2 regions of the Streptomyces sp. V3I8 genome follow, and region 2 is predicted to be linked to the other one. Evidence: riboswitches for the same ligand, from Rfam matches in the RefSeq annotation. Region 2 holds a riboswitch; the other holds the start of a gene.

Region 1 (14,476 bases), 4.6 Mb from region 2:
CGGGCGATGCCGATGCGCTGGCGCTGGCCGCCGGAGAACTCGTGCGGGTAGCGGTTGTAGTGCTCGGGGCTGAGACCGACCACCGACAGCAGCCGCTGGACCTCCTTCTTGACACCGCCCTCGGGCGTGACGCCCTGGAGCTTGAAGGGGGCGCTGACGATCGTGCCGATGGTGTGGCGCGGGTTCAGCGACGAGTACGGGTCCTGGAAGATCATCTGGACGTCACGGCGCAGCGGGCGCATCGCGCCGACGCCGAGGTGCGTGATGTCCTTGCCCTCGAACTCCACGGTGCCCGCGGTCGGTTCGAGCAGCCGCGTGATCAGCCGGCCCATCGTCGACTTGCCGCAGCCGGACTCGCCCACGACACCCAGGGTCTCGCCGGACTTGACCTCGAAGTCGAGGCCGTCGACCGCCCGCACCGCGCCGACCTGCCGCTGGAGCAGGCCCTTGCGGATCGGGAAGTGCTTCTGCAGCCCCGTCACCTTCAGGAGCGTCTCACCGGGAGCGGCGTCCCTGGAGAGGGTCGCGCCGCCACTCTGCGCGGAAGGGGTCACTGCTTTGTCCTCGCTCACAGCTTGGGCGCAATCTCTTCGGTCCAGATCCGCTCCCGCTGCGCCTGCGTCATGTGGCAGGCGGCCCAGTGCTGGTCGCCGACCTCGGACAGCTCGGGGCGGACCGTACGGGTGACGTTGTCCTTGGGGACGTCCGCGTACGCGCAGCGCGGGTTGAACGCGCAGCCCGACGGGAGGTTGATCAGCGAGGGCGGGGAGCCCTTGACCGGGATCAGCCGTTCGGTCTGCTCACGGTCGAGCCGCGGCATGGAGCCCAGCAGACCCCAGGTGTAGGGGTGCTTGGGCTCGTAGAAGACCTTCTCGGCCGGACCCCGCTCGATGCAGCGCCCGCCGTACATCACCAGGATGTCGTCGGAGAGTTCGGCGACGACGCCCAGGTCGTGGGTGATGACGATGACCGCGGAGCCGAACTCCTTCTGCAGGTCCCGGATGAGGTCGAGGATCTGCGCCTGGACGGTCACGTCCAGGGCGGTCGTCGGCTCGTCCGCGATCAGCAGCTCGGGGTTGTTGACCAGCGACATCGCGATCATCGCGCGCTGACGCATACCGCCCGAGAACTCGTGCGGGTAGCTGTCGACGCGCTTGTCGGGCTGCGGGATGCCGACGCGGTCGAGCATCTCGACCGCCCGCCTGCGGGCCGTCTTCTTGTCGACCTTGTGGTGGATCCGGTAGGCCTCCACGATCTGGTGGCCGATCGTGTAGTACGGGTGCAGCGCCGACAGCGGGTCCTGGAAGATCATCGCCATCTCGCGGCCACGCAGCTTGCGCACGTGGTCGGGGTCGGCGGAGAGCAGTTCCGTGCCGTCCAGCCAGATCTCGCCGGAGATCTGGGCCTTGCGCTTGCCGTACTGGCCGGCGGTGTGCAGGCCCATGATGCCGAGCGAGGTCACCGACTTGCCCGAACCCGACTCGCCCACGATGCCGAGGGTCTTGCCCTTCTCCAGCGAGAAGCTGAGTCCGTCGACGGACTTGACCAGGCCGTCGTCGGTCGGGAAGTGCACCTTGAGGTCGCGGACTTCGAGGAAGGCGGAGGGGGCGGGCGAACCCTTGACGGGTTCGCCGACCGCGGCTCCACTCTTGCTGAGTTCGGTCATGAGAGCCTCACTCGGGGGTCGATCACGGCGTACAGCAGGTCCACCAGCAGGTTCGCGATGATCACCGCGAGCGAGGTGATCAGCGTGACGCCCAGGATGACGGGCAGGTCCTTGTCGCTGATCGCCTTGAGCACCGCCTGGCCGAGGCCGGGAAGGCTGAAGGTGGTCTCGGTGAGGATCGCGCCACCGATGAGCGCACCGAGGTCCATGCCGAGCATCGTGAGGATCGGCGTCATGGTGGAACGCATCGCGTGCTTGCCGATGACGACGGGTTCGGTCAGGCCCTTGGCGCGGGCCGTGCGGATGTAGTCCTCGCCCAGGACCTCCAGCATGGTGGCTCTGGTGATGCGGGCGTACATCGCGGCGTACAGGAAGGCGAGCGTGACCCAGGGCAGGATCATGCCGCCGAACCAGCCGGAGAAGCTCTCTTCGAGGGGCACGTACTGGGCGTCGATCCAGCCCAGCCCGTAACTGAAGATCGCGAGCGACAGCAGACCGGTGAAGTAGATGGGGAGCGAGACGCCGCCGAGGGCGATGATCATCGCACCGCGGTCCCAGAGGGAACCGCGCTTGAGCGCGGACAGCACACCCGCCGCGACACCGAAGATCAGCCACAGGACGGCGGCACCGAGCGCGAGGGCCAGGGTCACTGGGAAGCGGTCGGTGAGCACCGGCCAGATGGCCTGCTCGCTGCGGAAGGAGTAGCCGAAGCAGGGGGCCGCGCACTTCGTGACGTCGCCGCCACCGGAGTACGTACGGCCTACGAACAGGCCTTTGAAGAACTCCCAGACCTGGGCGAAGATCGGGTCTGCCAGACCGAGCTTCTGCCGCACGGCCTCGATGGCCGCAGGGTCCGCCTGCTTGCCGACGAACATCGTGGCCGGGTCCACGCCCGCCCAGCGGGGGACGAGGAAGAAGATGCCGAAGACCACCAGAATGATGACCACCAGCATCACTGCGGCGGCGAAGAGCCGCCTGATGAGGTATGCGAGCACTGCTCTCGGCCCGGCGGCGGTGCCGCGGGCCACCGGAGGTCTTCCGGTGGCCCGCGGGTCACGCCGCGCCGGCCTTCACCTGCCTTTCGTGCCGTATGGCGGGTGCGCCGGTCGGTGTTACTTCTTCAGGCCGAGGTTGACGAAGTCGTACTGACCGCTGTAACCGTCGGTCGTGTAGACGTTCGCCAGACGGTTGGAGCGCCAGTTGATGAACTTCTCGAAGACGAAGGGCAGGTAGTAACCGCCCTCCATGACCTTGTGGTTGATCTCCGTGGAGATCGCGGCCTTCTTCGTGTCGTCGAGCTCCTTGGTGTAGTCCTTGAAGAGCCCGTCGATGGCCTTGTCCTTGATCAGGGCGAAGTTGTTGTTGCCGCTCTCAAGGATGTAGTCGCTGCTCCACAGGGGCAGACCGTAGCCCTGGACGGACGGGAAGTCCGGGCCCCAGCCCATGATGATGATGCCGTAGCCCTTCTTCTTCACGTTCGAGGGGCTACCGATGATGCCGGTGGTCTGGGCGCCGTCGAACTGGTCGATGTCGACGGTGATGCCGACCTTCTTCAGCGAGGCCTGGAGGGACTCGGCCGTGGCGACCTCGACGGGCTTGTTGTTGCGGACCGCGATGGTGGTCTTGAAGCCGTTCGGCTTGCCGCAGGCCTTGAGCTCTTCCTTGGCCTTGGCGACGTTGCCGTTCTTGTTCGTCGTGGCCGACTCGTACGGGTCGTACTTCTGACCCTCGGAGCCCGGGACCGACGGCGGCAGCATGTTCGTACCGATGTCACCACCGGCGACCGGGCCGCCACGAGCGGTCTGGAGCGACTCGTGGTCGGCACCGTAGATCACGGCCTTGCGGCAGTGCTCGTTGTCGAACGGCTTGACGCTCTGCGGGAAGACCGCGTAGCGGATGTAGCCGGAGACCGGGTTGTCCAGGTTCTCCTTGTGCTGCTTCAGGGCGTTGGTGCGGCCCTGCGGGGAGAGACCGGTCTGACCGAGGTCCAGGTCGTAGTCGCCGTTGATCAGGCGCTGGTCCATGTCATTGGCGTTGGTGAAGAAGTTGACCGTGATCTTGTCCGGGTACGCCTTGCGGACCGGGTCCGAGGCCTGCTTCCACTCGGGGTTGCGGACCAGGATCAGGCTCTTGTTCGGCGTGTACGACTGGAACTTGTACGGGCCGGACGAGAACGGCTTCAGGCCGTACTTGGACTTGGTGTCCTTGTCCTGGCGGACCGGGGACGCCGAGGTCAGCGCGAGCATCTCCTCGAAGTCCGAGTTCGCCTCGGGCAGCTTGAAGACGACCGTCTTGTCGTCCGGCGTCTCGATCGCCTTCAGACCCAGCTTGTCCGCGGACTTGTCCTTGTACGGGCCCTTGTACTCCTTCTTCGGGTCGAGGACCTGCTGAAGGTAGATCGGACCGCCGGAGAGCACGTCCTGCGCCCACGCGCGCTCGATGCCGTACTTGACGTCCTTGGAGGTGATGGGCTTGCCATCCTCCCAGGTGACGCCGTCACGCAGCGTGTACGTGTAGGTCTTGCCGTCGTCGGAGATCTTCGCCGTCTTCTCGGCGAGGTCCGGCGTGACCGCGGCACCCTTGGCACCCGGCTCCGTCGCGTTGGTCACCAGCTGGCGGCTGTAGTACCGGCTGAAGTTCCACATGAAGCCGTAGTAACCGCGCGTGGTGTCCCACGAGTCGGCGTCCTGGGCGGCCGCGAACTTCAGCGTGCCGCCCTTCTTGGCGAGGGAGGCCTGGGCGACCTTGTTGTTCGCGGCGTCGAAGCCGGCCGCGCCGCTCTTCGAACCGCCCTCGTTGTTGTCGTCGCCACCGCCGCACGCCGCCGTGGACAGCAGTGCAGCGACCACGGCTGCGGCCGCCACGGCCTGCTTGCGCCGCCCTGTGGTGCGTTGGGTACTCACTCGGATCCTCCGATATGTAGCGGCCCGTCGACAGATGACAGGCCCATGGGGGTACGGCAGTTAGCGGGAGCCCTTCGGGTCGAGCGCATCGCGTACGCCGTCGCCGAAGAGGTTGAAGGAGAGCACGGTGATGAAGATCGCTACACCCGGGATGACCATGTACATCGGGTCCGAGTCGTAGTAGTCGATCGCAGAGGAGAGCATCTGGCCCCACGAGGCGGTGGGCGGCTTGACGCCGACGCCCAGGAAGCTGAGCGCCGCCTCCGTGAGGATGTTGGTCGGGATCATCATCGTCGTGTAGACGATGATCGGCGCGACCAGGTTGGGCAGCAGCTCCTTGAACAGGATGTAGAACCGTCCGGCTCCGAGACTGCGCGCGGCCTCCACGTACTCGCGTTCACGCAGGGAGAGCGTCTGGCCGCGCACCACGCGGCCGACGTAGGGCCAGCCGAAGAAGCCGATCACCAGGATCATCACGAACAGGCGCACGCCGGTGCCGGTCAGACCCAGCATCTCGTTCGGCATGACCGAGACCAGCGCGATGATGAAGAGCAGCTGCGGGAAGGCCAGCAGGCCGTCCATCACGCGGCTGACGGCCGCGTCGACCCAGCCGCCGAAGAAGCCGGCGAGCACGCCGAGGATCGTGCCGAGCACCACGGCCACCAGGGCCGACAGGAAGCCGACCAGCAGGGAGATCCGCGCCCCGTAGACGATCCGGGCGAAGATGTCGCGGCCGCTGACGGGTTCGACACCCAGGAGGTGGTCGCCGCTCATACCGCCGAAGGATCCGGTGGGGGTCGAGAAGAGGGGGTCGATCAGCTCCTCGTGGTGCGTCTCGGGGTCCTGGCCGACCAGGCTCGCGATCAGCGGGGCGAACACCGCGACCAGGATCAGCAAGATGACGACCATGCCGCCCGCCAGAGCCAGCTTGTCGCGCTTCAGGCGCTCCCAGGCGATGCGGCTGAGGGAACGTCCTTGTACCGCCTTCGCCTCGGCGGAGCCGGCAACGAGCGCCGCCTCCTCGGCCGCGCTCGGCGCGACTTCGGCCGTCGGCTCGTGCAATGGTGCCGTCATCGTGGCAGGGACCCCTCTCAACCGGCGGTAGCCGGCCCACGCTTGCCGCTGTAGCGGCGTGATCAGTCCGTCGTACACATCTGGAGGTTTAAACCCCCTGGACGGGGAGTCTTCAACGCCTCGGTGATCTGAAGCCAGACCTGGCGGCGAATGGATGCGCAACCGTGATGCCGTCAGGAGGGTTCCGTTATCCGAACGCCGGGTAACGGGGGGCGGACACATGACACTTGGGGCGAAAGGTGCCTCGCAACCCATTTACCCGCGTAGATCGGGACATTCCGACCAACGGTGGTACGGGTGTGGGAGCAGGTGCTCCACTGGTTGGACTCCTCCGGACGGACTCCGTCCACCCGGATCATCTCAGTACGCGCCGGGTGCTCCGTAACCGCCTGCCGCCGGAGCCTGCACGGGCGCCGCGTGCGCCTCGCGGTCGTAGAACGGCCGGGCGTTGGCGCGCAGCCACAGCGCCACCGGGTCGTACGCGTCCGACATCGCGACGGTCGACACCGGCAGCCCGTCCGGCACCGCGCCGATGGACTGCTGCATCATCGCCCGCACCGAGTCCACCGCGGGCGGGCTGGTGTCGTACACGTCGAGCCCGATGGCGAGGTACGGCGCCCCGAGCGCGGGCTGCACCCAGGCGCGGCGCAGTGAGCGGACGGCGGTGGTCCGGTGCGCGTTCTGCGTGAGCAGGGCGTAGAACTGCGGGATCTCGATGCCCGGCTCGGACAGCCGCAGCGGGCCGGCGGGCTGCCGCTCCAGACCGGTGGCGATACGGCGCAGATCCAGCCAGGGGATGCCGACACCGCCGCCCGGCGCGTGCGGGTTCAGCCAGAGGCCGAAGTGGTCGGGGTAGAGGGTGCGGGCCACGTCCAGCCCGTCGACGACCTCGTACGACCGGTTCCAGCCGCTGGCCGAGAGCTCCTGGGCGGAGGTCACACAGGGGGCGTAGCCGAAGCCGTCGACCTCCATGTTCCCGTACTGGGCGTCCGGGGAGCCGGCCTGGCCGTGCCAGAGCAGCATCCAGACCTGGCCGGACGACGGCGTCGCGAGGGCGCGCAGGAGCGCCTCGTAGGCGTCGTAACGCCCGGGCGTCACCTGGCGCAGCATGTGCTCGACCTGCCCGGCCGCGGCCGTGCCCGACGCGCTCACCTTCTACCGCCCCTTCGCGACATCCCCGACATACGGGTTTCCCTTCGGCGGGGTGCCGCGTTCGCTTGAACGTCGCACCACCCCGACGAGCCATGAAACCAGCTTAAGTGTCGATCCGGACAGCACCGTTGCGCTCCGCCGGGTTTGGTGTGGAGAGCCCGGGACGCTCCGTGGTGTGTCGACTGCGGGCCGGTGGGGGTCGGCCGCGCGGTTCCCCGCGCCCCTTCCGGGCGCCACCCCTTCCGGGAGGGCTCAGAAGGTGCGGGTGTAGAACGGGTGGACGCGGTGCCGGAGCCAGTCGGCCACCGGGTCCTGGGCCACGTCCAGGAAGACCAGGCTCACCGGGTGGGCCACCGGGGCGCGGCCCAGCGCCCGGCCCAGGGCGTCGAGCGGGAGCGTGCGGGCGGACTCGTCCCAGTGGACCGTCTCGATGCCGACGAACATCACCGTGTCGCCGCCCTCGATGCTCGCCAGGCAGCGCCGGGCGCTCAGCACGGTGCCGGACCCGTCGAACTCCGCCGAGGCCGCGGCCAGGAAGTCCAGCGGGTCGTCCTGCCAGTCGGGCTGGAACAGCCGTACCCGGCCGCCGCTCGCGGGTCCGTCCAGCTCGGTGCGGCCCGTCCGGCACAGCTCGGCGACGGCGGGCGGGGGCAGCGGCACCCCGACCGTGCCGCCCGGGTTGAGCGCGATGCCCACCTGGGGCGGCAGACCGCGCGCGAACTCGACGGCGGGCGCCACGGTGTACGCCAGGTGGTCGCCGACGACCTGGCGGAACTGCTGCTCGGAGGTGAAGACCGGCACGTACGCCTGCCCGCCGAGCTCGATCGTGGGCAGGTCGAGCGGGCCGCTGTGCGGGCCGCCCCCCTCGGGCAGCGGCACCCAGAGGAAACCGCGCCCGGCGGTCTCGACGATGCGGGCGCCCGTCGAGGGTGACGGCGGGAGCCCCAGGGAGGCGGCGAGCACCTCCTCCAACTCGTTGCCGGGCCAGCCCGCATGGGGGTGCGCCTGTGCCGGAATGTCCTGTGCCGGGAAGTCCATCTCCACCGCCTGCTCGTACCGCCGTGTGCGGTTGACGAGGTTAGTCGCCGAAATCGATGCGCCGCAGCACGTCCACCGCGGCCCGGTCGACGAGCACCGCGGAACCGCAGCCGTCGGGCAGCTCGCCCTTCTCCACGGACCGCAGCAGCCGGGCGACCGCGCCGCGGTGCCGCGCGAACGCGTACCGCGAGACGCCGCGGCCGCGCTCGCGCTGGCCGTCCAGCGCCGTGCCGGGGTCGACGTCGAGGAGCAGCAGGTGCAGGGCGGCGCCGCGGCGCCGGGCGTCGCGGGCGAGCCAGCTGCGCACCCAGGCCTGCGTACCGCAGTCGTGCACGACGACGCCCTCGCCGGAGCGCAGGGCCCGGCGCAGGCCCGCGTAGTGCGCGGCGCGCACCAGGGGCCGGTAGACCGCGTACGGCAGGAAGCGGGCCAGGCGGGCGTCCCAGCGGTCGCGGGTGTCCTGGGAGTCGATGCGGCGGCCGGTCACCGCCCGGCGCATCAGGGTCGACTTGCCGCTGCCCGGCAGACCCGTGACCACGACCAGGTCGGCCGCCCCGAACCGCAGACCGTGCGGGCTGTGGCCCGCACGGTCCCGCAGGTCACGGACGACCGGCACCGGGAACGGGCCGCACGCCTCCCTGGCCGGGGCGGGGGGCTGCTTGGGCACCGCGATGCCCGAGCCGGTCGCGTACGCCCTGGTCCTGTTCACCCTGATCGTCCTCCCCATGGGGTCGGGAGACCCATCCCCCGTCGAGTGTAAAGAGAAGGTAATGCGCCGGTCCCCCGATTTCTGTTCTCGTCCTGCCACAGCCCCGTCACAGATCGCCGGGGGCGTGCGTTTTCGAGAGGCGTGCAATGATGTGCCCGCCAACTGCATACCGGCCGCTTGAATCCGCGCGGGAGAGTTCCGGGTACATGTACACGCAGGTGTACGAGTGCCCGGGCGCCGAAGGAGCAAGTCCCTCCCTTGAATCTCTCAGGTCCCCGTTACCGCGCGGGCGAGGCACATCTGAAAAGCGGGCCGTCACCTGTCAGCCAGGCCGCCGGTCCCACCCAAGGTGCAAGTCGGTGACCACCGTGTCCATGGTGGTCACGGCGAACCTCTCAGGTTTCTGATGACAGATGGGGAGGAACGACCTCGCCGTCATGCCTTGGGAGCCCCAGCCGATGAGCAGCAACGCCTCTGTTGAACCGCGCCGCACCGCGCTCGATGCCCTGCACCGCTCGCTCGGCGCGACGATGACCGACTTCGCCGGCTGGGACATGCCCCTGCGGTACGGCTCCGAGCGCGACGAGCACCTCGCCGTCCGTACCCGGGCCGGCCTCTTCGACCTCTCCCACATGGGCGAGATCACCGTGAGCGGACCGCAGGCCGCCGCCCTCCTCGACTTCGCCCTGGTCGGCAACATCGGCGGGGTGAAGACCGGCCGCGCCCGCTACACCATGATCTGCCGGGCCGACGGCGGCATCCTCGACGACCTGATCGTCTACCGCCTCGCCGACACCGAGTACCTGGTCGTGGCGAACGCCTCCAACGCCCAGGTGGTCCTGGACGCCCTCGTGGAGCGCGCCGGGGGCTTCGACGCCGAGGTGCGCGACGACCGCGACGCGTACGCCCTGCTCGCCGTCCAGGGCCCCGAGTCCCCCGGCATCCTGAAGTCCCTGACCGACGCCGACCTGGACGGCCTGAAGTACTACGCCGGCCTGCCCGGCACCGTCGCCGGGGTCCCGGCCCTGATCGCGCGCACCGGCTACACGGGCGAGGACGGCTTCGAGCTGTTCGTGGCCCCGGCCGACGCCGGGAAGCTGTGGCAGGCGCTGACCGAGGCGGGAGCCCCGGCCGGGCTCGCCCCCTGCGGGCTGTCCTGCCGCGACACGCTGCGCCTGGAGGCCGGCATGCCGCTGTACGGGCACGAGCTGACCACCTCGCTCACCCCGTTCGACGCGGGGCTCGGCCGGGTCGTGAAGTTCGAGAAGGACGGCGACTTCGTGGGCCGCCAGGCGCTGTCCGAGGCCGCCGCCCGCGCCGAGTCCGAGCCCCCGCGCGTCCTCGTCGGGCTGGTCGCCGAGGGCCGCCGGGTCCCGCGCGCCGGATACCCCGTCGTCGCCGGCGACCGGGTCGTCGGCGAGGTCACCTCCGGGGCGCCCTCCCCGACGCTCGGCAGGCCGATCGCGATGGCGTACGTCGACGCCGCGCACGGCGCGCCGGGCAGCACCGGGGTCGGCGTCGACATCCGGGGCACCCACGAACCGTACGAGGTCGTGGCGCTGCCGTTCTACAAGCGCCAGAAGTGACACCGGTCCACCGGCGTCAGAAGTGAGCCACCCGGTGACCTGGGGCACATCGCCCGGTCCATCCCGGTCCCACCGCATCAGCACTCCCCGGCGTACAGGAGAATTCAAGCCATGAGCAACCCCCAGCAGCTGCGCTACAGCAAGGAGCACGAGTGGCTGTCGGGCGCCGAGGACGGCGTCTCGACGGTCGGCATCACGGAGCACGCGGCCAACGCGCTCGGCGATGTCGTGTTCGTCCAGCTCCCGGAGGTCGGTGACACGGTGACCGCGGGCGAGACCTGCGGCGAGCTGGAGTCGACCAAGTCCGTGAGCGACCTGTACTCCCCCGTCACCGGTGAGATCACCGAGATCAACCAGGACGTCGTGGACGACCCCGCGCTCGTGAACACCGCCCCCTTCGAGGGCGGCTGGCTGTTCAGGGTGCGGGTGGCGGACGAGCCGGGCGACCTGCTCTCCGCGGACGAGTACACCGAATTCTCCGGCTCCGGCTCCTAAGGACTTGTGACCGATGTCGCTTCTGAACACGCCCCTGCACGAACTCGACCCGGACGTCGCCGCCGCCCTCGACGCCGAGCTGCACCGCCAGCAGTCCACCCTGGAGATGATCGCCTCGGAGAACTTCGCTCCGGTCGCGGTCATGGAGGCCCAGGGCTCGGTCCTCACCAACAAGTACGCCGAGGGCTACCCGGGCCGCCGCTACTACGGCGGCTGCGAGCACGTCGACGTCACCGAGCAGATCGCCATCGACCGGGTCAAGGAGCTGTTCGGCGCCGAGTACGCCAACGTCCAGCCGCACTCGGGCGCCTCCGCCAACCAGGCCGCGCTCTTCGCGCTGGCCCAGCCCGGTGACACCATCCTCGGTCTCGACCTGGCCCACGGCGGCCACCTGACCCACGGGATGCGGCTGAACTTCTCCGGCAAGCAGTTCGACGTGGTCGCCTACCACGTGGACGACGCCGGCCTGGTCGACATGGCCGAGGTCGAGCGGCTGGCCAAGGAGCACCGCCCCAAGGTGATCATCGCGGGCTGGTCGGCGTACCCGCGCCAGCTGGACTTCGCCGAGTTCCGCCGCATCGCGGACGAGGTCGAGGCGTACCTGTGGGTCGACATGGCGCACTTCGCGGGCCTGGTCGCGGCCGGCCTCCACCCGAACCCGGTGGAGTACGCGGACGTGGTCACCTCCACCACCCACAAGACGCTGGGCGGGCCCCGCGGCGGCATCATCCTCGCGAAGAAGGCCTTCGCCAAGAAGCTGAACTCGTCCGTCTTCCCGGGCTTCCAGGGCGGCCCCCTGGAGCACGTGATCGCGGCCAAGGCGGTCTCCTTCAAGGTCGCCGCCACGGAGGAGTTCCGCGAGCGCCAGGCCCGTACCGTCGAGGGCGCGCGGATCCTCGCCGAGCGGCTCACCGCGCCGGACGCCCGCGAGGCCGGGGTGAACGTCCTGTCCGGCGGCACCGACGTGCACCTGCTCCTGGTCGACCTGCGCGACTCCGAGCTGGACGGGCAGCAGGCCGAGGACCGCCTCCACGAGGTCGGCATCACGGTCAACCGCAACGCCGTCCCGAACGACCCCCGGCCGCCGATGGTGACCTCGGGCCTGCGGATCGGCACGCCGGCGCTCGCGACCCGCGGCTTCACGGCCGAGGACTTCACCGAGGTCGCGGACGTCATCGCCGAGACCCTCAAGCCGTCCTACGACGCGACGGCGCTCAAGGCCCGGGTGACCGCCCTGGCCGACAAGCACCCGCTGTACCCCGGTCTGGGCAAGTAGTTCCGTTTCGCGGGGTACCGCGCACACTGGAAGGTGCGCGGTACCCCGTTCCGTTCCACCCCGCTTCACCCTGCTTTGAGGAGTTTCCGTGGCCATCTCGGTCTTCGACCTGTTCTCGATCGGCATCGGCCCGTCCAGCTCCCACACGGTCGGCCCGATGCGCGCGGCACGCATGTTCGCGCACCGCCTGCGCAACGAGGACCTGCTGGCCCCCGTCGTCTCGGTCCGCGCGGAGCTGTACGGCTCCCTGGGCGCGACCGGGCACGGCCACGGGACGCCCAAGGCGGTGCTGCTCGGCCTGGAGGGCGCCTCGCCCCGCACGGTGGACGTCGAGGGCGCCGACGAACGGGTCGAGAAGATCAGGTCGTCGGGCCGCCTCGACCTGCTCGGCGAGCACGAGATCGACTTCTCCTTCGACGACGACCTGGTGCTGCACCGCCGCAGGACGCTGCCGTACCACGCGAACGGCATGACGCTGTGGGCGTACGACGCCTCGGGCGCCGAGCTGCTGTCCAAGACGTACTACTCGGTGGGCGGCGGCTTCGTCGTCGACGAGGACGCGGTGGGCGCGGACCGCATCAAGCTGGACGACACGGTCCTGAAGTACCCCTTCCGCACGGGCGACGAGCTGCTGCGGCTGGCGAAGGAGACGGGCCTGTCCATCTCCGCCCTGATGCTGGAGAACGAGCGGGCCTGGCGCACCGAGGAGGAGATACGCGAGGGGCTCCTCGCCATCTGGCGGGTCATGCAGGCGTGCGTGTCGCGCGGCATGTCCCGCGAGGGCATCCTGCCGGGCGGCCTGCGGGTCCGGCGCCGCGCGGCCATGTCGGCCCGCCAGCTGCGCGCCGAGGGCGACCCGCTGGCCCACGCCATGGAGTGGATCACCCTGTACGCGATGGCGGTGAACGAGGAGAACGCGGCGGGCGGCCGCGTCGTGACGGCCCCCACCAACGGCGCCGCGGGCATCATCCCGTCGGTCCTGCACTACTACGTCAACTTCGTCGCGGGCGCGTCCTCCTCCGCCGAGGAGAAGGAGGACGGGGTCGTACGCTTCCTGCTCGCCGCGGGCGCCATCGGCATGCTCTTCAAGGAGAACGCCTCCATCTCCGGCGCCGAGGTCGGCTGCCAGGGCGAGGTCGGCTCGGCCTGCTCGATGGCGGCGGGCGCGCTGGCGGAGGTGCTCGGCGGATCTCCCGAACAGGTCGAGAACGCCGCCGAGATCGGCATGGAGCACAACCTCGGCCTCACCTGCGACCCGGTCGGCGGCCTCGTCCAGATCCCCTGCATCGAGCGCAACGGCATGGCCGCGGTCAAGGCCGTCACGGCGGCGAAGATGGCCATGCGCGGCGACGGCTCCCACAAGGTGTCCCTCGACAAGGTCATCAAGACGATGAAGGAGACGGGCGCCGACATGTCCGTCAAGTACAAGGAGACGGCGCGGGGCGGGCTCGCGGTGAACATCATCGAGTGCTGACGGCCCGCCCCGGGCCGGGGGCGCGTGCTCCGGCGTGGCCTTCAGGGGGATGTCCCGCGTGAGGGTAGGGCGGGCCAAGTGCGGGAACCTCAAAGGAGATTGCCCCCCACAGGCCCCAGGAAGCGCATCCGTGCTTCCGGCCACCCTGCACCATAGGAGTCGCACATGCTGCGCGGCATCGACGTAAGCGCCTACCAGTCGTCCTCGTACAGCACCGAAGGCCTGTCCTTCGTCTTCGTGAAGGCCACCGAAGGCCGCACCTACGTCAACCCGAAGCTGAGCGCACAGACGAAGCGGGCCAGGGACGCCGGCTGCGTGGTGGGTTTCTACCACTTCCTGTGGCCCGGCAACCTCACGGCCCAGGCCGAGTACTTCCTCGGCAAGGCCCCGGAGAAGGCGGGCGACATCCTCGCCGTCGACTGGGAGACGACGGGCGACGGCACCCACGCGAGCAACGCCGAGAAGGACCGCTTCATCCGCAAGCTCAAGGAACTGCGCCCGGACAACCGGGTCGTCCTCTACTGCAACCGGAACTACTGGCTGAACGTGGACGACACCTCTTACGCGGGTGACGGTCTCTGGATCGCGGACTACGTGACGTCGGGCAAGCCCCGCATCCAGGCCGAGTGGCGCTTCCACCAGTACACGGACGACCCGCTGGACAAGAACGTCGCCGATTTCTCCAGCAAGGCCGCCCTGCGGGAGTGGGCCGGGGACGCCTGAGGCGCCCAAGCGCCCGTCAGGGCCGGTTCCGCGCGAAGGCGCTTCGCCGGTGGACCGGCGAGGTACTCGTCGAGCAGGCCGAAGGTACGAAGCTCGGGCGGGAGAGCTTCGTACCGTGTCCACGGCTGCGCCGCCTGCGTGCGGTCCGGCGCACACGGCACAACGGCCCCGCCGAGATGCCGGCAGCAGGCCGGCGAACCCTCTGGTCACCTGGTAGTGGCCCAGGCGTACACGTGCGGCATTGCACGGCTTGCAGTACGGTCTCGGAGCTCCCGGCGCATTGAGCAGCGAACACTCCGCCGCTCGCTTCACCGTGCCTCGTCCCGTCCCCCGCCCGATCGGTCCAGCTGACATACGATCCGATCAACGAGGCCGCCGAA
Region 2 (14,476 bases):
GCCACCCGGCTCGCCGGGTGGCGCTTCCTCGTCCACTGCCACGAACGCGCCGTAGCGGCCGCGGAGACCAGGCTGACGCCCGACGGCTGGACCTTCTCCCATTTCTTCGAGGGCCCGTACGTCACCGCGACCGAACGCGCCCTGCGTCAGGCGGAGACGATGCCGGGGGCGTACCAGCCACGTCTGCTCTCGGTACCCGGGCTCTACATGCTCACACTCTGGCTGCACGGCGATCTCACGGCCGACGGCGCCGGAGGCCGCCTCGCCGCCACCGACCTGCTGGTGCCCCTGGCGCCGGCCCCGCCCGGCATCGCGGCGCACCGTCCGCACCGCGCGGGCGAACTGCTGCCCGTGCTGACCCACCGGCTCACGCCCGCGCCCGCCACGACGCCCACACCGCTGCTCGGCTCACCCGCCTGAGCGCGCTCCGTCCCGCGTGCCCCGCGGCCCCACCCGGGCCGCGGGGCACGGTGCCGTGCGTGAACGTCCTCGCAGCGACCCGAGTCCGGCGGCCCCTCGGGGCGGGGGTTGCCCAAAGTGACGCCGGGGAGACGCAGCGCACCCCCGGTCCGTACGGACTAGCCCCATCCGGCCATGGCGAACCACCCGAAGGGACAGCCCAGTTGAGATGAACCGTCCGCACGGGTGATGCGTCATCAACCTGTGAGAAGTGCTGACGTCAAATCCCTGCGGATTGACGTCCGTAGGGCAACACTGGGTTCCGGACCATCTGACAAACGGGGGGCGGTTATGGACACCAGTTCGAGCCGCGGGACAGATCACACATCGATCACCGAGCTCACACCGAAGCGAAAGATCCCATCAATGTGCCAGCACCAGCGACCGTGCCCGACAGCCGACTCCGCCGACCGGGAGGCAGCGCTTCTCGTGGCGCACCACCCGGAGCAGGGATGGAGTCTGCTGTGCAACGGCGTCCTGCTCTTCGAGGACACCGGTGAGATCCTGCCGGACGGCCGGATCATCGCTCCGCACCGGCCGCCGGCCATGGACGTGATGACGGCTGCCTGAGCGGCACGGCGCACCACGGGCGGCGGGGCAGGCCGCCCGGACACCTGAGGGGCCGGCCCGGGAGCGATCCCGGTACCGGCCCCGACGCATGGCCGCGCCCTCCCGGGCGGTCAGTCCTCGTAGGCGTCCAGCGGCGGGCAGGAGCAGACCAGGTTCCGGTCGCCGTACGCCTGGTCGATCCGGCGCACCGGCGGCCAGTACTTGTCGGCGGCCGAGACCCCGGCGGGGAAGACGGCCTCCTCACGGCTGTACGCGTGCTCCCACGCGCCGCCGAGCGCGGCCGCCGTGTGCGGGGCGTTGCGCAGCGGGTTGTCGTCCGCCGCCCACTCGCCCGAGCCGACCTTCTCGATCTCCGCGCGTATGGCGATCATCGCGTCGCAGAACCGGTCGAGCTCGACGAGGTCCTCGCTCTCGGTGGGCTCGATCATCAGCGTGCCGGCCACCGGGAAGGACATCGTCGGCGCGTGGAACCCGTGGTCGATGAGCCGCTTGGCGACGTCGTCGACGCTCACGCCGGTCGCCTTGGTGAGCGGCCGCAGGTCGATGATGCACTCGTGCGCCACCAGCCCGCCGGGCCCCGTGTAGAGGACCGGGAAGTGCGGCTCCAGGCGCTTGGCCACGTAGTTGGCGCTGAGCACGGCGACCTGCGTGGCCCGCTTGAGCCCTTCAGCGCCCATGAGCCGGACGTACGCCCAGGAGATGGGCAGGATGCCCGCGGAGCCCCAGGGAGCCGCGGAGACCGGCCCCACGCCCGTCTCGGGGCCCGCGGCGGGCTGCAGCGGGTGGTTGGGCAGGTACGGCGCCAGGTGGGCGCGCACCCCGACCGGGCCCACACCCGGACCGCCGCCGCCGTGCGGGATGCAGAACGTCTTGTGCAGGTTGAGGTGCGAGACGTCGCCGCCGAAGTGGCCCGGCCTGGCCAGCCCGACCAGCGCGTTGAGGTTGGCGCCGTCCACGTAGACCTGGCCGCCGGCCTCGTGCACCTGCGCGCAGATGTCGGCGACGTGCTCCTCGAACACCCCGTGCGTCGAGGGGTACGTGATCATCAGCACGGACAGCTCGTCGCGGTACTGCTCGATCTTGGCCCGCAGGTCCTCGACGTCGATCTCGCCGTCCTCGGCGGTCTTCACGACGACGACCTTCATACCGGCCATCACCGCGCTCGCCGCGTTCGTGCCGTGCGCGGACGACGGGATCAGGCAGACGGTGCGCTGCTCGTCGCCGTTGGCGCGGTGGTACCCGCGGACGGCCAGCAGACCGGCCAGTTCGCCCTGCGAACCGGCGTTGGGCTGGAGCGACACGTTGTCGTAGCCGGTGACCTCGGCGAGCCGCTCCTCGAGCTCACGGATGAGCGTGAGGTAGCCCTGCGCCTGCTCGGCGGGCGCGAAGGGGTGCAGCTGCCCGAACTCGGGCCAGGTGACCGGCTCCATCTCGGTGGTCGCGTTCAGTTTCATGGTGCACGAGCCGAGCGGGATCATGCCCCGGTCGAGCGCGTAGTCGCGGTCCGCGAGCCGGCGCAGGTAGCGCAGCATCGCGGTCTCCGAGCGGTACTGGTGGAAGACCGGATGCGTGAGGTACTCGTCGGTGCGCAGCAGCGGGGCCGGCAGCGTGTCCTGTGCCGTCGTGTCCAGCGCCGCCACGTCGCCGTCGACGCCGAACGCCGCCCAGACGGCGTCCAGCTGGGCCCGCGTGGTCGTCTCGTCGCAGGAGAGGGACAGGTGGTCCGCGTCCACCAGGTGGAGGTTGACCCCTCCCTGACGGGCGGCCGCGAGCACGTCCGCGGCGCGGCCCGGCACCCGCACGGTGAGGGTGTCGAAGTACGCCTCGTGGACGACCTCGACACCGCCCGCGCTCAGGCCCGCGGCGAGGATCGTGGCGTACCGGTGGGTACGCCGGGCGATGCCCTTCAGTCCCTCGGGACCGTGGTAGACGGCGTACATCCCGGCCATCACGGCGAGCAGCACCTGGGCCGTGCAGATGTTGCTGGTCGCCTTCTCCCGGCGGATGTGCTGCTCGCGCGTCTGCAGGGCGAGCCGGTACGCCTTGTTGCCGTCCGCGTCGACCGAGACGCCGACGAGCCGGCCGGGCAGGCTGCGCGCGAACTTCTCGCGCACGGCCATGTATCCGGCGTGCGGCCCGCCGAAGCCCATCGGGACACCGAAACGCTGCGTCGTGCCGACGGCGATGTCGGCGCCCAGTTCACCGGGCGAGGTGAGCAGCGTCAGGGCGAGCAGGTCGGCGGCGACGGTGACGACCGCGCCCAGCTCGTGCGCCTGCCCGACGACGGGCTTCAGGTCCCGTACGGCACCGGAGGCGCCGGGGTACTGCAGCAGCACACCGTTGATCTCCCGCTCCGCGAGCCCGTCGGGGATGCCGTCGCTCAGGTCCGCGACGACGACCTCGACACCGGTGGGCTCGGCCCGCGTCCGTATCACCGCGACGGTCTGCGGCATGGTGTCCGCGTCGATGAGGAAGAGGCCCTTCTTGTTCTTCCCCATGCGCCGCGACAGCGCCATGGCCTCGGCGGCGGCCGTCCCCTCGTCGAGCAGCGAGGCGCCGGAGGTCGGCAGTCCGGTCAGCTCGGCGACCATGGTCTGGAAGTTGAGCAGCGCTTCCAGGCGCCCCTGCGAGATCTCGGGCTGGTAGGGCGTGTACGCCGTGTACCAGGCCGGGCTCTCCATCACGTTGCGCAGGATGACGGGCGGCGTGAACGTGCCGTAGTAACCGAGCCCGATCATGGAGCCCAGCACTTCGTTGCGGTCCGCGAGGGAACGCAGTTCGGCCAGCACCTCGGCCTCGGTGCGCGCGTCCGGCAGTGCGAGCGAGCCGACGTTCTTGATCACGTCCGGCACCGCGGCGGCCGTCAGCTCGTCGAGCGAGCCGTACCCCACCTGCGCGAGCATCTTGGCGCGGGCCTCGGAGTCGGGCCCGATGTGACGCTGCTCGAAGGGGATTCCCTGTTCGAGCTCGGAGAGCGGAATACGATGGGCGGTCATTGCGGAGGCCTCCTGGTCCGACGACCTTCGAGGGGCACCACGGCGTGGTTGCCCGAACGGCCTCCCCCTCTGTCATCTCGACCTGAGAGCTTCACCGGGGCGCCGCGGGGCGCTCCGGCTTTCACCGTCGGTGAGAGCGGAACCCGTCGAATACTCGAACACCGCTCTGCTTTCCAGAGTGACCTCGTCCATGCGGTACGTGTGCCTGAGAGATTCCGGGGAGGATTTGCTCCTTCGGCGCCCCCGATGACCTCCGGAGGGCTCTCCCGCACGGGGTCAGCAGCCGTTGACCAGCGTACCAGCGGGGGTCCCTCGAGTGGCCGCCTCCCCCAAAGTGCTCTTTCGTAGTGCTTACGGATGAGTTGCGAGCAGCTGGAGGGACCGTGCAGAGCGACATCGATCCGCGCAACCTGATAGGCCGCAAGGCGTTCGATCGCAACGGCGCGAAGATCGGCACCGTCGACGAGGTCTACCTCGACGACGCGACCGGCACACCCGAGTGGGCGGCCATACGCACCGGCCTCTTCAGCCGGGACGCCTTCGTCCCCCTGGAACCCAGCGAACTGGTCGACGGCTCCCTGCGCATCCCGTTCGAACGCTCCCTGATCAAGGACGCCCCCGACTTCGGCGTGGGCCGCCACCTCTCCCCCGAACAGGAACTCCAGCTCTACCACCACTACGCCCTGGACGTCTCCCCGGCCCCACCGTTCCCCGACCACACCTTCGGCAGGCTGGCCAACACCGAGGACACCCCCTGACCCCTCTCACCCACCGAGGGAGGCGGAGAACGGCGCAGCCTTCGGCCTTTCAGGGGCGCGGGGAACCGCGCGACCAGCCACGACGGCCCCGCACCCGAGAACGCCACGGTCACCCCTCCTCCAAAGCCGCCGCAGGCGATACGGCAGGCGACGCCGAAGGCAGCCCCTCGACCAACGGCAACGGCTCCGCCACCTCCAACGCCGGATCATCGACCCGGAACGTCTTCACCCGCCCCGGCCCGGAGAACGGCGTCTCGAACCGCACGGTCACCCGCCCCAGCCCGCTCCCCTGCACCCACCCGTGCCCGAACTCCGCATGCCGGACGTCATGCCCCGCCCGCCACAACCGCTCCGCGGGCGAAGGCACCGAAGGCTCCTCGGCGAAGGCCGTGACCGCCCCGGCCTCCTCGGGGCCGCCGGACACCGGCGCCTCCTCCTCCCGCACGACACCGACCCGCGCCTGCGCGAACAGATCCTCCTGCGTGTAATCGGCAAGCCCGGAAACCCCGACCCCCAGCAGCCGCACACCCCCCGTGGTGTCCACGGCCTCCAGCAGCCGCGCGGCCGCCTCCCGCACCACCGCCGGATCGTCCGTGGGCCCCCGCAACGTCTCGGACCGGGTCAGCGTGGAGAAGTCGTACCGCCGCACCTTCAGCACGATGGTCCGCCCCGACAGACGCGCCCCCCGCAACCGCTGGACACACCGGTCGGCCAGCCGCTGCACCTCCATCCGCACCCGCGCCCGGTCATGGATGTCCACGTCGTACGTGTCCTCGACCGACACCGACTTGGTGTCCCGCTCGGCCACCACGGGCCGCCGGTCGCGGGCCAGCGCCATGGCGTACAGCGCGGTCCCGTGCGCCTTCCCCAGCAGCCGTACGAGCTCGTCCTCGCCCGCCTCGGCGATCTCCCCGACCGTGCTGATCCCACCCCGCCGCAGGTGGTCCCCCGTGGCCGGCCCGACGCCCGGCAGGATGCGTACCGACAGGGGAGCGAGCAGCGCCCGCTCGGTGCCCGGCTCTATGAGCACGAGCCCGTCCGGCTTGGCCCGCTCCGAGGCGATCTTCGCCAGCATCTTGGAGCCCGCGAGCCCCACGGACCCGGTGAGCCCCGTGACGGCCCGGATGTCCGCACGCAGCTTCCTCGCGGCCAGCAGGGCCGATCCCTCGTCCCAGGCCGCCTGCCCGGCCTCCAGGTCCACGAACGCCTCGTCCAGGCTCAGCGGCTCCACCAGCGGCGACAGCTCCCGCAGCAGCCGCATCACCTGCTCGCTGATCTCCCGGTAGAGCCCGAAGCGCGGTACGAGGTAGGCGGCGTTCGGTGCCAGCCGTCGGGCCTGCGCCATGGGCATCGCCGAATGCACCCCGAAGACCCGCGCCTCGTAGGAGCAGGTGGCGACGACACCACGCGGCCCGAGGCCGCCCACGACGACCGCTTTCCCGCGCAGACTCGGCTTGGCCGCCTGCTCCGCCGAGGCGAAGAAGGCGTCCATGTCGAGATGCAGGATCGTGGGCGCGGCTCTCACGTCTTCGATGCTGCCCTACGCCACTGACAATGCCCCGTCACGACCGGACAGCTCCCGACCGGACATCCGGTTCAGACGGCCCGATTGCGCCGCCGCGCCAGCTCGTCCGCCGGATTGGGCCGGACGAGCGTCTCCCCCGTGTCGACGCGCTCCCCGTGCAGCTGCGAGAGCGCGCTCTCCACATCTCGCCACACCACGCCCACGGCGATGCCGAAGATGCCCTGTCCGCCCTGCAGCAGCGCGTGCACCTCGTCGGGCGAGGTGCACTCGTAGACCGTCGCGCCGTCGCTCATCAGCGTCATGCGCTCCAGGTCGCAGGCGCCGCGCTCCGCGAGGTGCCGCACCGTGGTGCGGATGTTCTGCAGCGAGACCCCCGTGTCGAGGAACCGCTTGACGATCTTCAGGACGACCACGTCCCGGAAGCTGTAGAGGCGCTGCGTCCCCGATCCGTGGGCGGGCCGCACGCTCGGCTCGACGAGCCCCGTCCTGGCCCAGTAATCCAACTGCCGATAGGTGATCCCCGCGGCTGCACACGCCGTGGGACCGCGATAACCGATCTCCGCGGGCGCCACCTCGCCGCCCCCCGACACTGCTTTCGGCCGCTGTACGTGATCGGCCGCGCTGCTCTGAAGCGGGTACGGGCCGCTCTCTCCCGGACCGCGTCCGGGAGCACCCCCAGCCGTACCGTCGCCGCTGCTTCTCACGCCGACCTCCGTCCTTGACCTGCCTTCACGACGGTAGGCAGTCACCAGGGGCGCGTCAACGATCGCCACACTCGGCACGCCGGGTGATAATCACCCTGAGAGTGGTTTCCCGTGCCCCGCTGCGGGGAAAGGCTAGCCGAATGCCCCCAGGACGACCGCGGTACGGTCCGTCGTCCGGCGTTCCCGGAGGGTCATCGGCCGCTGCGCGACGGCATCACGCCGTCACTGGCTGTTGGTCCCGAAGTCCTCGGGCGAGATCTGGTCGAGGAACTCGCGGAACTTCTCCACCTCGTCCTCCTGCTCGTCCGGGATCGCGATGCCGGCGTCGTCCAGGACCCCGTCACTGCCGTAGATGGGCGTTCCGGTGCGCAGCGCCAGCGCTATGGCGTCGGACGGCCGGGCACTGACCTCGACCCCGCTGGCGAACACCAGTTCCGCGTAGAAGACACCCTCCCGCAGATCCGTGATGCGCACTTCGGTCAGCTCCTGGCCGACGGCCTCCAGCACGTCCTTGAACAGGTCGTGGGTCAGCGGTCGTGCGGGGGCCATGCCCTGCTGTGCGAAGGCGATCGCCGTCGCCTCCCCCGGACCGATCCAGATGGGGAGGTAACGGTCGCCTCCCACTTCACGCAGGAGCACGATCGGTTGGTTGGAGGGCATTTCCACCCGGACACCTACGACGTCGAGCTCGTTCACACAGCAACCCTAGGCCGTGCCCGGCACCTTTGGGTAGTCGAGCACGGAATGGTGCCCTATCCCACGCCTCCCGCGACGCGCCGGATCAGGGCAGCCGCACCCCGAGCGCGGACTGCACCAGGGCGGCGTGCAGCTTCACCGCGAGCCCCGCGAGCTCCTTGGTGCGCGCCTGTGCGTGTGCCCTGGTCTGCGGGTTGCGGTGCAGCCGCAGGGGCGCCACCACCTGGTCCACGAGTCCGGCCTCCCGGTCGGCGGCGGCCTTGACGGCACGCAAGTGCCGCGGTTCGATCCCGAACCGTCCGAGTTCGGTGACCAGCGCGGCCACGGTGACCGCCTCGGCGTCGTACACGCCGTCCGGCAGGGGCGTGATGAGCCCGTACGACTCCCACTCGTCGAGTTCCCGCTCGCCGATCTCCGCGGCGGCCAGCAGCTCGGCCCGCCCGATCCGGGCCACCACGGGCCCCTCGGGATCACTGGGGGCCTCGTTGTCGCTCTGAGGTCCCGTGGAGGGCAGGGGGACCGCCTCACCCCGCCCCATGGCGTCCAGGTGCTTGCGGATCACCTTCAGGGGCAGGTAGTGGTCCCGCTGCATCCGCAGGACGTGCCCCAGACGCTCCACGTCGTCGGGACTGAACTTCCGGTATCCGGAAGGGGTCCGCTGCGGCTCGATGAGCCCCTCGGACTCCAGGAACCGGATCTTCGAGACGGTGACTTCGGGGAATTCGTCACGCAGCGCGTTCAGCACGGTGCCGATACTCATCAGAGCACCGTCCGTGGCGGCGGCGCCGTGTCCGGCGCCGCCGCTCGGTGTTCGAAGCATGGACCTTCCCTGGGGGTCTCCCCGGACAAAGTCTGGGTGAGGGTCAGATGCCCCGCTGGCTCGCGTAGAAGACCAGCCGGTACTTGCCGATCTGCACCTCGTCGCCGTTCGACAGGGGGACCCGGTCGATCCGCTCCCGGTTGACGTAGGTGCCGTTGAGGCTGCCGACGTCCGCCACCGTGAACGAACCGTCGGGTTCACGGCGGAACTCCACGTGGCGGCGCGACACGGTCACGTCGTCCAGGAAGATGTCGCTCTGCGGATGACGGCCGGCCGTGGTCAGCTCGCCGTCCAGCAGGAAGCGGCTGCCCGAGTTGGGGCCCCGCCGCACCACCAGGAGCGCCGAGCCGAGCGGCAGTGCGTCGACGGCGGCCTGCGCCTCCGGGGACAGCATCGGCATCTGCGTCTGGCCGGTCACCTCGGCGTCGTACGCCTCGAGACCGGAGATGGAGATCGTCGAAGTGGTCTCCGACGGACGCTCCGGAGTCGCTCCGGCCCGCAGCGGAGCACCGCAGTTGGAGCAGAAGCGGCTCGCTTCCGCGTTGCGGTTGCCGCACCTCGTACACACCAGGGCCGACATGGACGGATCCTCCTGTTGCGGCTGCCCCGCCGAGGTAGTGGTCGCGTACGGGTCGGAGCCGAAACCTCCACCCGCACCTGAGGCTGACGGATCCCCGAAACCTATGCGCCCCGACTGGGCAGGGTCAACAGACGGCGCGCCCTGACCACCGGAAATGTCACCGTCCGGCCCACCGACCTGGTCCCGGAACAGCGGGCGGTCCGCCTGCCCCTCACCCTCCGAGGGACGCGGTGCGCGATGGCGGGCGGTGGCGTTGTCGCCACCGTCTCGTGCGCTCTTGCCGAACAACTTCGCAAACAACTTCACGGGCGATTCCCCTTGACCGAAACAGACCCGCCCGTGGGGCAGGACGAACCCTGATTGCACACACCGGTCGAGCCGGACACCCTCACAACGTCCGTATCCACCAGACAGTTTCCACCACGCACCAGCCAATCGGTGCGCCGACCCCCCGCAAGCTCATGCCCTTGCGGAACGATCCCCAAGCGCCCCCGGCTCACTGGGAGGACGACCGAGCGTAGTCAGGCTGCTTCGCCGGTCGCAAGGCGTCCACGACGATCTTGTCGATGCGGTCCACCGTGACAGTGGCCTGCTCCTTCTCCAGAGTCTGCACCACTCCGCCAGGGATGTTGAGCGCCGGTTCGAGGTCCTGAGGCTTGCCGATGACCTTGAAACGATAGGGGGCGCTGATCTTGTTCCCGTCCACCGCGACTCCCCCGCTCTCATCCGTCAGATAAGTACCGGCGACGATCCGTACACCGTTGACCTGGATCGCCTCCGCGCCGGCCGCGCGCAGCTCCTGGATCGCGTCGAGCAGCTTGTCGGCCTCGACCGTCCCCTTCTCGTCGTCGATCGTCAGTGTGATGCCGGGGCCCTGCGCCGCCACGGTGCCCGCCAGGATGCCGAGTTGCTTCTCCTTCTCGGCCGTCTGCTTGCGGGCCTCCTCGGCCTGGTCCGAGCTGTTCTCCAGCTCGGTGCGCTGGTCCTCGAGCCCCTGCTTCTCCTCTTCCAGACGCTGTGTACGGTCGTCGAGTTCATCGAGGATACGTACGAGATCCTCCTGGCGCGCGCCGCGCAGGGCGCCGTCGTCGTCGCTGGTGGACGCCACCTGGACGGCCAGGCCGAAGCCGAGGCCGAACAGCAGGAGCGCGACGATGAGTTGCGCGCGGGACACCCGCGGCGGCCACAGGCCCTTCACCAGCCGCTGGCGGCCGGTGAGCGCGGGCGGCCCGCCCCGCTCGGCTGCGGCCACCGGCGTCCCGGGCTCGGCGCCTTCGGCCGGGGCCTGCGCCGCGACCTCGTCGGGCAGTTCCCTGCGCAGCGGGTTCCCGGAGGTCCCCGGCGTTCCGTCCTTGCCGCTCATCCGCCTCACGCCCGGAAGACGTGCCGGCGGATCGCCGCGGCGTTGGAGAAGATGCGGATACCGAGGACGACCACGACGCCCGTGGACAACTGGGCACCCACACCCAGCTTGTCGCCCAGGAAGACGATCAGCGCGGCCACCACGACGTTGGACAGGAACGACACCACGAAGACCTTGTCGTCGAAGATGCCGTCGAGCATCGCCCGCAGACCTCCGAACACGGCGTCGAGCGCCGCGACGACGGCGATCGGAAGATAGGGCTCGACCACCGCCGGAACCTCGGGCCGGACCAGCAGTCCGGCCACGACTCCCACGACGAGGCCCAGTACGGCGATCACGATGTGCCTTTCTCTGTGCTGGGTTGTGCTGTTCGTACGATCACACTCGAGGCTGCGGGCAGCCGGACCTCGTCCTCGACGGACAGACTGGTCCTGATAGCGAAGTTCTTCCGCAGGGCGTCCAGATACTGCCCGTCACCGCTGTCGCGGAACGCGCTGCCCAGTTTCTCGCCGTCCCCCACGGCCAGCACCGTGTACGGCGGTACCAGCGGCTTGTTGTCGACCAGTATCGCGTCACCCGCGGCCCTGATCGCGGACAGGGCGGTGAGCCGCTGCCCGTTGATCGTGACGGCCTCGGCACCCGACTCCCACAGGCCGTTGACCACGCGCTGCATGTCGCGGTCGCGTACGCGTCCGGTGTCGGAGAAGCCGGAGGTCTCCCGCGCGTCCCCGTCACCGCCGTGGTCGGCTTCCTTCGCGTCGTCCACGACGAGTTTCACGCCGGGTCCGTGCACCTCGACGGCTCCGGCCAGGATGCCCACCAGTTCGCCCTGGTCACCGCCGTGCTTCTGCAACGCCTCACGCTGCCGGGCACCGACGTCGTCACGGAGTTCGTCGATGCCGTCCTCGAGTTTCTCGGCCGCCGACGTCTGCCGGTCGATACGGTCGATGAGTTCCCCGCGCTCCTTGGCGATGACCGGTGCCGCTATCCGCGCCTGCGCCGCACCCACGGTCACGACGAGCGCGGCGAGCACCAGACCGGCCGCGAGGCCGAGCTTGGCCCGCAGCGTCCTGGGCATCCCGCCCGCGTCCTCGGTCTTCCTCCGGGCAGCCGCCTCGGCGTACCCCTCGTCCAGGCTGTGGTCCATGACGTTGGTGAGCAGCGACATGGACGCGTCCGGGCGCGGAGGGCGCGTGGGGGTGCTCCGAACGGGGGGCGGCTGCGGCATGCCGCACATCGTCGCACGTCGCGACCAGTACCTCCGAACGGCCCCACCGACATGCCGGACGGGCCCTGTTGAGGGCACCGTCCGGCACGCGCGTGTACGGGTCAGCGACCGGCGCTGTCCACCACCGACGCCCACTCGTCGAGCAGCGCCTGCGCCGACGCGTCGTCGGGTCCTTCGGCCCACAGGTGCGTGACCGCCTCCGCCGGGTCGGGAAGAACCATCACCCAGCGTCCGTCGGTCTCGACCACGCGAACGCCGTCGGTCGTGTCCACGAACCGGTCACCGGCCGCTTCCACCACGCGTCGCATCACGAGCCCCTTGACAGCCCAGGGGGTCGCGAGATCGCGCTTGAGGACGTGCGCCCGCGGGATGCGCGCGTCGATCTGGCTGAGCGTGAGCTGCGTCCGCGCCACCAGCCCGATGAGCCGGACGAAGGCGGCCGTACCGTCGAACACGCTGCTGAACTCGGGCACGATGAAACCGCCGCGGCCGTCGCCGCCGAAGATGCTGGACTCCTCGCGCCCGACACGCGTCAGGTCGTCGGGCGACGTCGTCGTCCAGTCGACCTGCGTCCCGTGGTACGCCGCCACCTGCTCGGCGATCCTCGTCGTGGTCACCGGCAGGGCCACCCGCCCGCTGCGCCGCTCGGCGGCGACCAGGTCGAGCATGACGAGCAGCGCCCGGTCGTCCTCGATGATCCGGCCCTTCTCGTCGACGAGCGACAGCCGCTCGCCCACCGGGTCGAACCGCACGCCGAACGCGGCCCGCGCGGAGGCCACGATCTCGCCGAGCCGCACCATCCCGGACCGGCGGGTGTCCGCCGTCTCCGTGGGACGCGACTCGTCGAGCCCCGGGTTGATGGTCAGTGAATCGACCCCGAGCTTGCCGAGCAGGCTGGGCAGCACCAGCCCGGCGCTGCCGTTCGAGGCGTCCACGACGACCTTGAGCCCGGACTCGGCGATCCCGGTCGTGTCGACGTTCCTGAGCAGGGACCCGGTGTACGAGTCGAAGACGCTCGCCGGGAAGTGCAGGTCACCGATCTCGCCCGGAAAGGCGCGCCGGTACTCCTGGCGTGCGAAGACACGGTCCAGCTTGCGCTGGCTGCCCTGCGAGAGGTCCGCTCCGTTCCCGTCGAAGAACATGATGTCCACCGAGTCGGGAACCCCGGGCGTCGTACGGATCATGATGCCGCCGGCGCTGCCCCGCGCGGTCTGCTGCCGCGCGACCGGCAGCGGTACGTTCTCCAGGTCCCGTACGTCGATGGCGCTGGCCTGCAGCGCCGAGATCACCGCCCTCTTCAGCGCGCGGGCACCACGGGAGTGGTCGCGCGCCGTGGTGACGGTGGACCCCTTCTTGAGCGTGGTCGCGTACGCCCCTGCCAGGCGTACCGCCAGCTCGGGCGTGATCTCCACGTTGAGGATCCCGGTGACTCCACGGGCGCCGAAGAGATGCGCCTGGCCCCGGGACTCCCAGATGACCGACGTGTTGACGAAGGCGCCGGCCTCGATCGTCTTGAACGGGTACACCCGCACGTTGCCCTGAACGATCGATTCTTCACCGACGAGGCACTCGTCCCCGATGACGGCGCCGTCCTCGATCCGCGCGGCCCGCATGATGTCGGTGTTCTTGCCGACGACACAGCCGCGCAGGTTGCTGTGCTGGCCGATGTACACGTTGTCGTGCAGCACGGCCTTGTGCAGGAATGCCCCGGACTTCACGACGACATTGGAGCCCACCACGGTGTGCTCGCGGATTTCGGCGTCGGCCTCGACCTTGGCGTAGTCCCCGATGTAGAGGGGTCCTCGCAGCACGGCGTCGGGGTGTACTTCGGCGCCCTCCGCGACCCAGACCCCGGGCGATATCTCGAACCCGTCCAGCTCGACGTCGACCTTGCCCTCGAGGACGTCGGCCTGCGCCTTCACATAGCTCTCGTGCGTACCGACGTCCTCCCAGTAGCCCTCGGCGACATAGCCGTAGATCGGCTTGCCCTCCTTCATCAGCTGAGGGAAGACGTCGCCGGACCAGTCGACGGAGACATCGGCCTCGACGTAGTCGAAGACCTCGGGTTCCATGACGTAGATGCCGGTGTTCACCGTGTCGGAGAAGACCTGGCCCCAGGTCGGCTTCTCCAGGAAACGCTCGACCTTGCCCTCGTCGTCGACAATCGTGATGCCGAATTCCAGGGGATTGGGGACACGGGTCAGGCAGACGGTGACCAGTCCACCCTTTTCCTTGTGGAAATTGATGAGGTCGGTGAGGTCGAAGTCGGTCAGAGCATCGCCGGAGATGACGAGGAACGTGTCGTCCTTCAGTGCCTCCTCGGCGTTCTTGACACTGCCGGCAGTACCGAGTGGCTTCTCCTCGTTGGCATAGGTGAGCTCCATACCGAGCTCTTCACCGTCACCGAAGTAGTTCTTGACCAGAGAGGCCAGGAACTGGACGGTGACGACGGTTTCGTTGAGCCCATGCCGCTTGAGCAGCCGTAGCACATGCTCCATGATCGGGCGGTTGGCCACGGGCAGGAGCGGCTTGGGCATGCTTGAGGTCATGGGGCGAAGGCGTGTGCCTTCGCCGCCGGCCATCACGACGGCCTTCATGTCGGAAGCGTCCTCCTTGAAGAGACGGTCAAGCCGACTTCACCCGTCAGATTGTCCCGCACATTCTCGTTGCGGGCCATCAGAGGCCTCTACGGCCGCCCATTGGGCGGGCTCAGTCGGCCATGGTTGTCCGCACGAACAAGGCGGCGGACCTGGACCACGTATAGGATCCCTGCCCAC

The links. Region 2 has a riboswitch for glycine ahead of gcvP (aminomethyl-transferring glycine dehydrogenase). Riboswitches for the same ligand answer to the same signal wherever they lie in the genome.
Region 1: linked by a shared signal. The riboswitch ahead of gcvT (glycine cleavage system aminomethyltransferase GcvT) and the one ahead of gcvP (aminomethyl-transferring glycine dehydrogenase) in region 2 are both predicted to bind glycine.

The regions. Positions count from the first base shown of each region.
Region 1 is NZ_JAUSZL010000002.1:2,795,238-2,809,713, forward strand. It holds gene QFZ75_RS12160 (ABC transporter ATP-binding protein) at 1-554, opposite strand, end outside; gene QFZ75_RS12165 (ABC transporter ATP-binding protein) at 569-1,666, opposite strand; gene QFZ75_RS12170 (ABC transporter permease) at 1,663-2,661, opposite strand; gene QFZ75_RS12175 (ABC transporter substrate-binding protein) at 2,779-4,569, opposite strand; gene QFZ75_RS12180 (ABC transporter permease) at 4,630-5,643, opposite strand; gene QFZ75_RS12185 (enhanced serine sensitivity protein SseB C-terminal domain-containing protein) at 6,004-6,795, opposite strand; gene QFZ75_RS12190 (enhanced serine sensitivity protein SseB) at 7,048-7,833, opposite strand; gene QFZ75_RS12195 (AAA family ATPase) at 7,874-8,560, opposite strand; glycine riboswitch at 8,721-8,836, shown strand; gene gcvT (glycine cleavage system aminomethyltransferase GcvT) at 9,001-10,128, shown strand; gene gcvH (glycine cleavage system protein GcvH) at 10,240-10,623, shown strand; gene glyA (serine hydroxymethyltransferase) at 10,637-11,899, shown strand; gene QFZ75_RS12215 (L-serine ammonia-lyase) at 11,988-13,373, shown strand; gene QFZ75_RS12220 (glycoside hydrolase family 25 protein) at 13,539-14,096, shown strand.
Region 2 is NZ_JAUSZL010000002.1:7,383,270-7,397,745, reverse strand. It holds gene QFZ75_RS32730 (hypothetical protein) at 1-420, shown strand, start outside; gene QFZ75_RS32725 (DUF5999 family protein) at 826-1,029, shown strand; gene gcvP (aminomethyl-transferring glycine dehydrogenase) at 1,140-4,025, opposite strand; glycine riboswitch at 4,209-4,304, opposite strand; gene QFZ75_RS32715 (PRC-barrel domain-containing protein) at 4,409-4,783, shown strand; gene QFZ75_RS32710 (DNA polymerase IV) at 4,893-6,308, opposite strand; gene QFZ75_RS32705 (MerR family transcriptional regulator) at 6,380-7,012, opposite strand; gene QFZ75_RS32700 (bifunctional nuclease family protein) at 7,235-7,708, opposite strand; gene QFZ75_RS32695 (MerR family transcriptional regulator) at 7,794-8,528, opposite strand; gene QFZ75_RS32690 (FHA domain-containing protein) at 8,572-9,543, opposite strand; gene QFZ75_RS32685 (DUF881 domain-containing protein) at 9,605-10,471, opposite strand; gene QFZ75_RS32680 (small basic family protein) at 10,477-10,809, opposite strand; gene QFZ75_RS32675 (DUF881 domain-containing protein) at 10,806-11,708, opposite strand; gene QFZ75_RS32670 (mannose-1-phosphate guanyltransferase) at 11,801-14,296, opposite strand; gene QFZ75_RS32665 (CDP-alcohol phosphatidyltransferase family protein) at 14,386-14,476, opposite strand, start outside.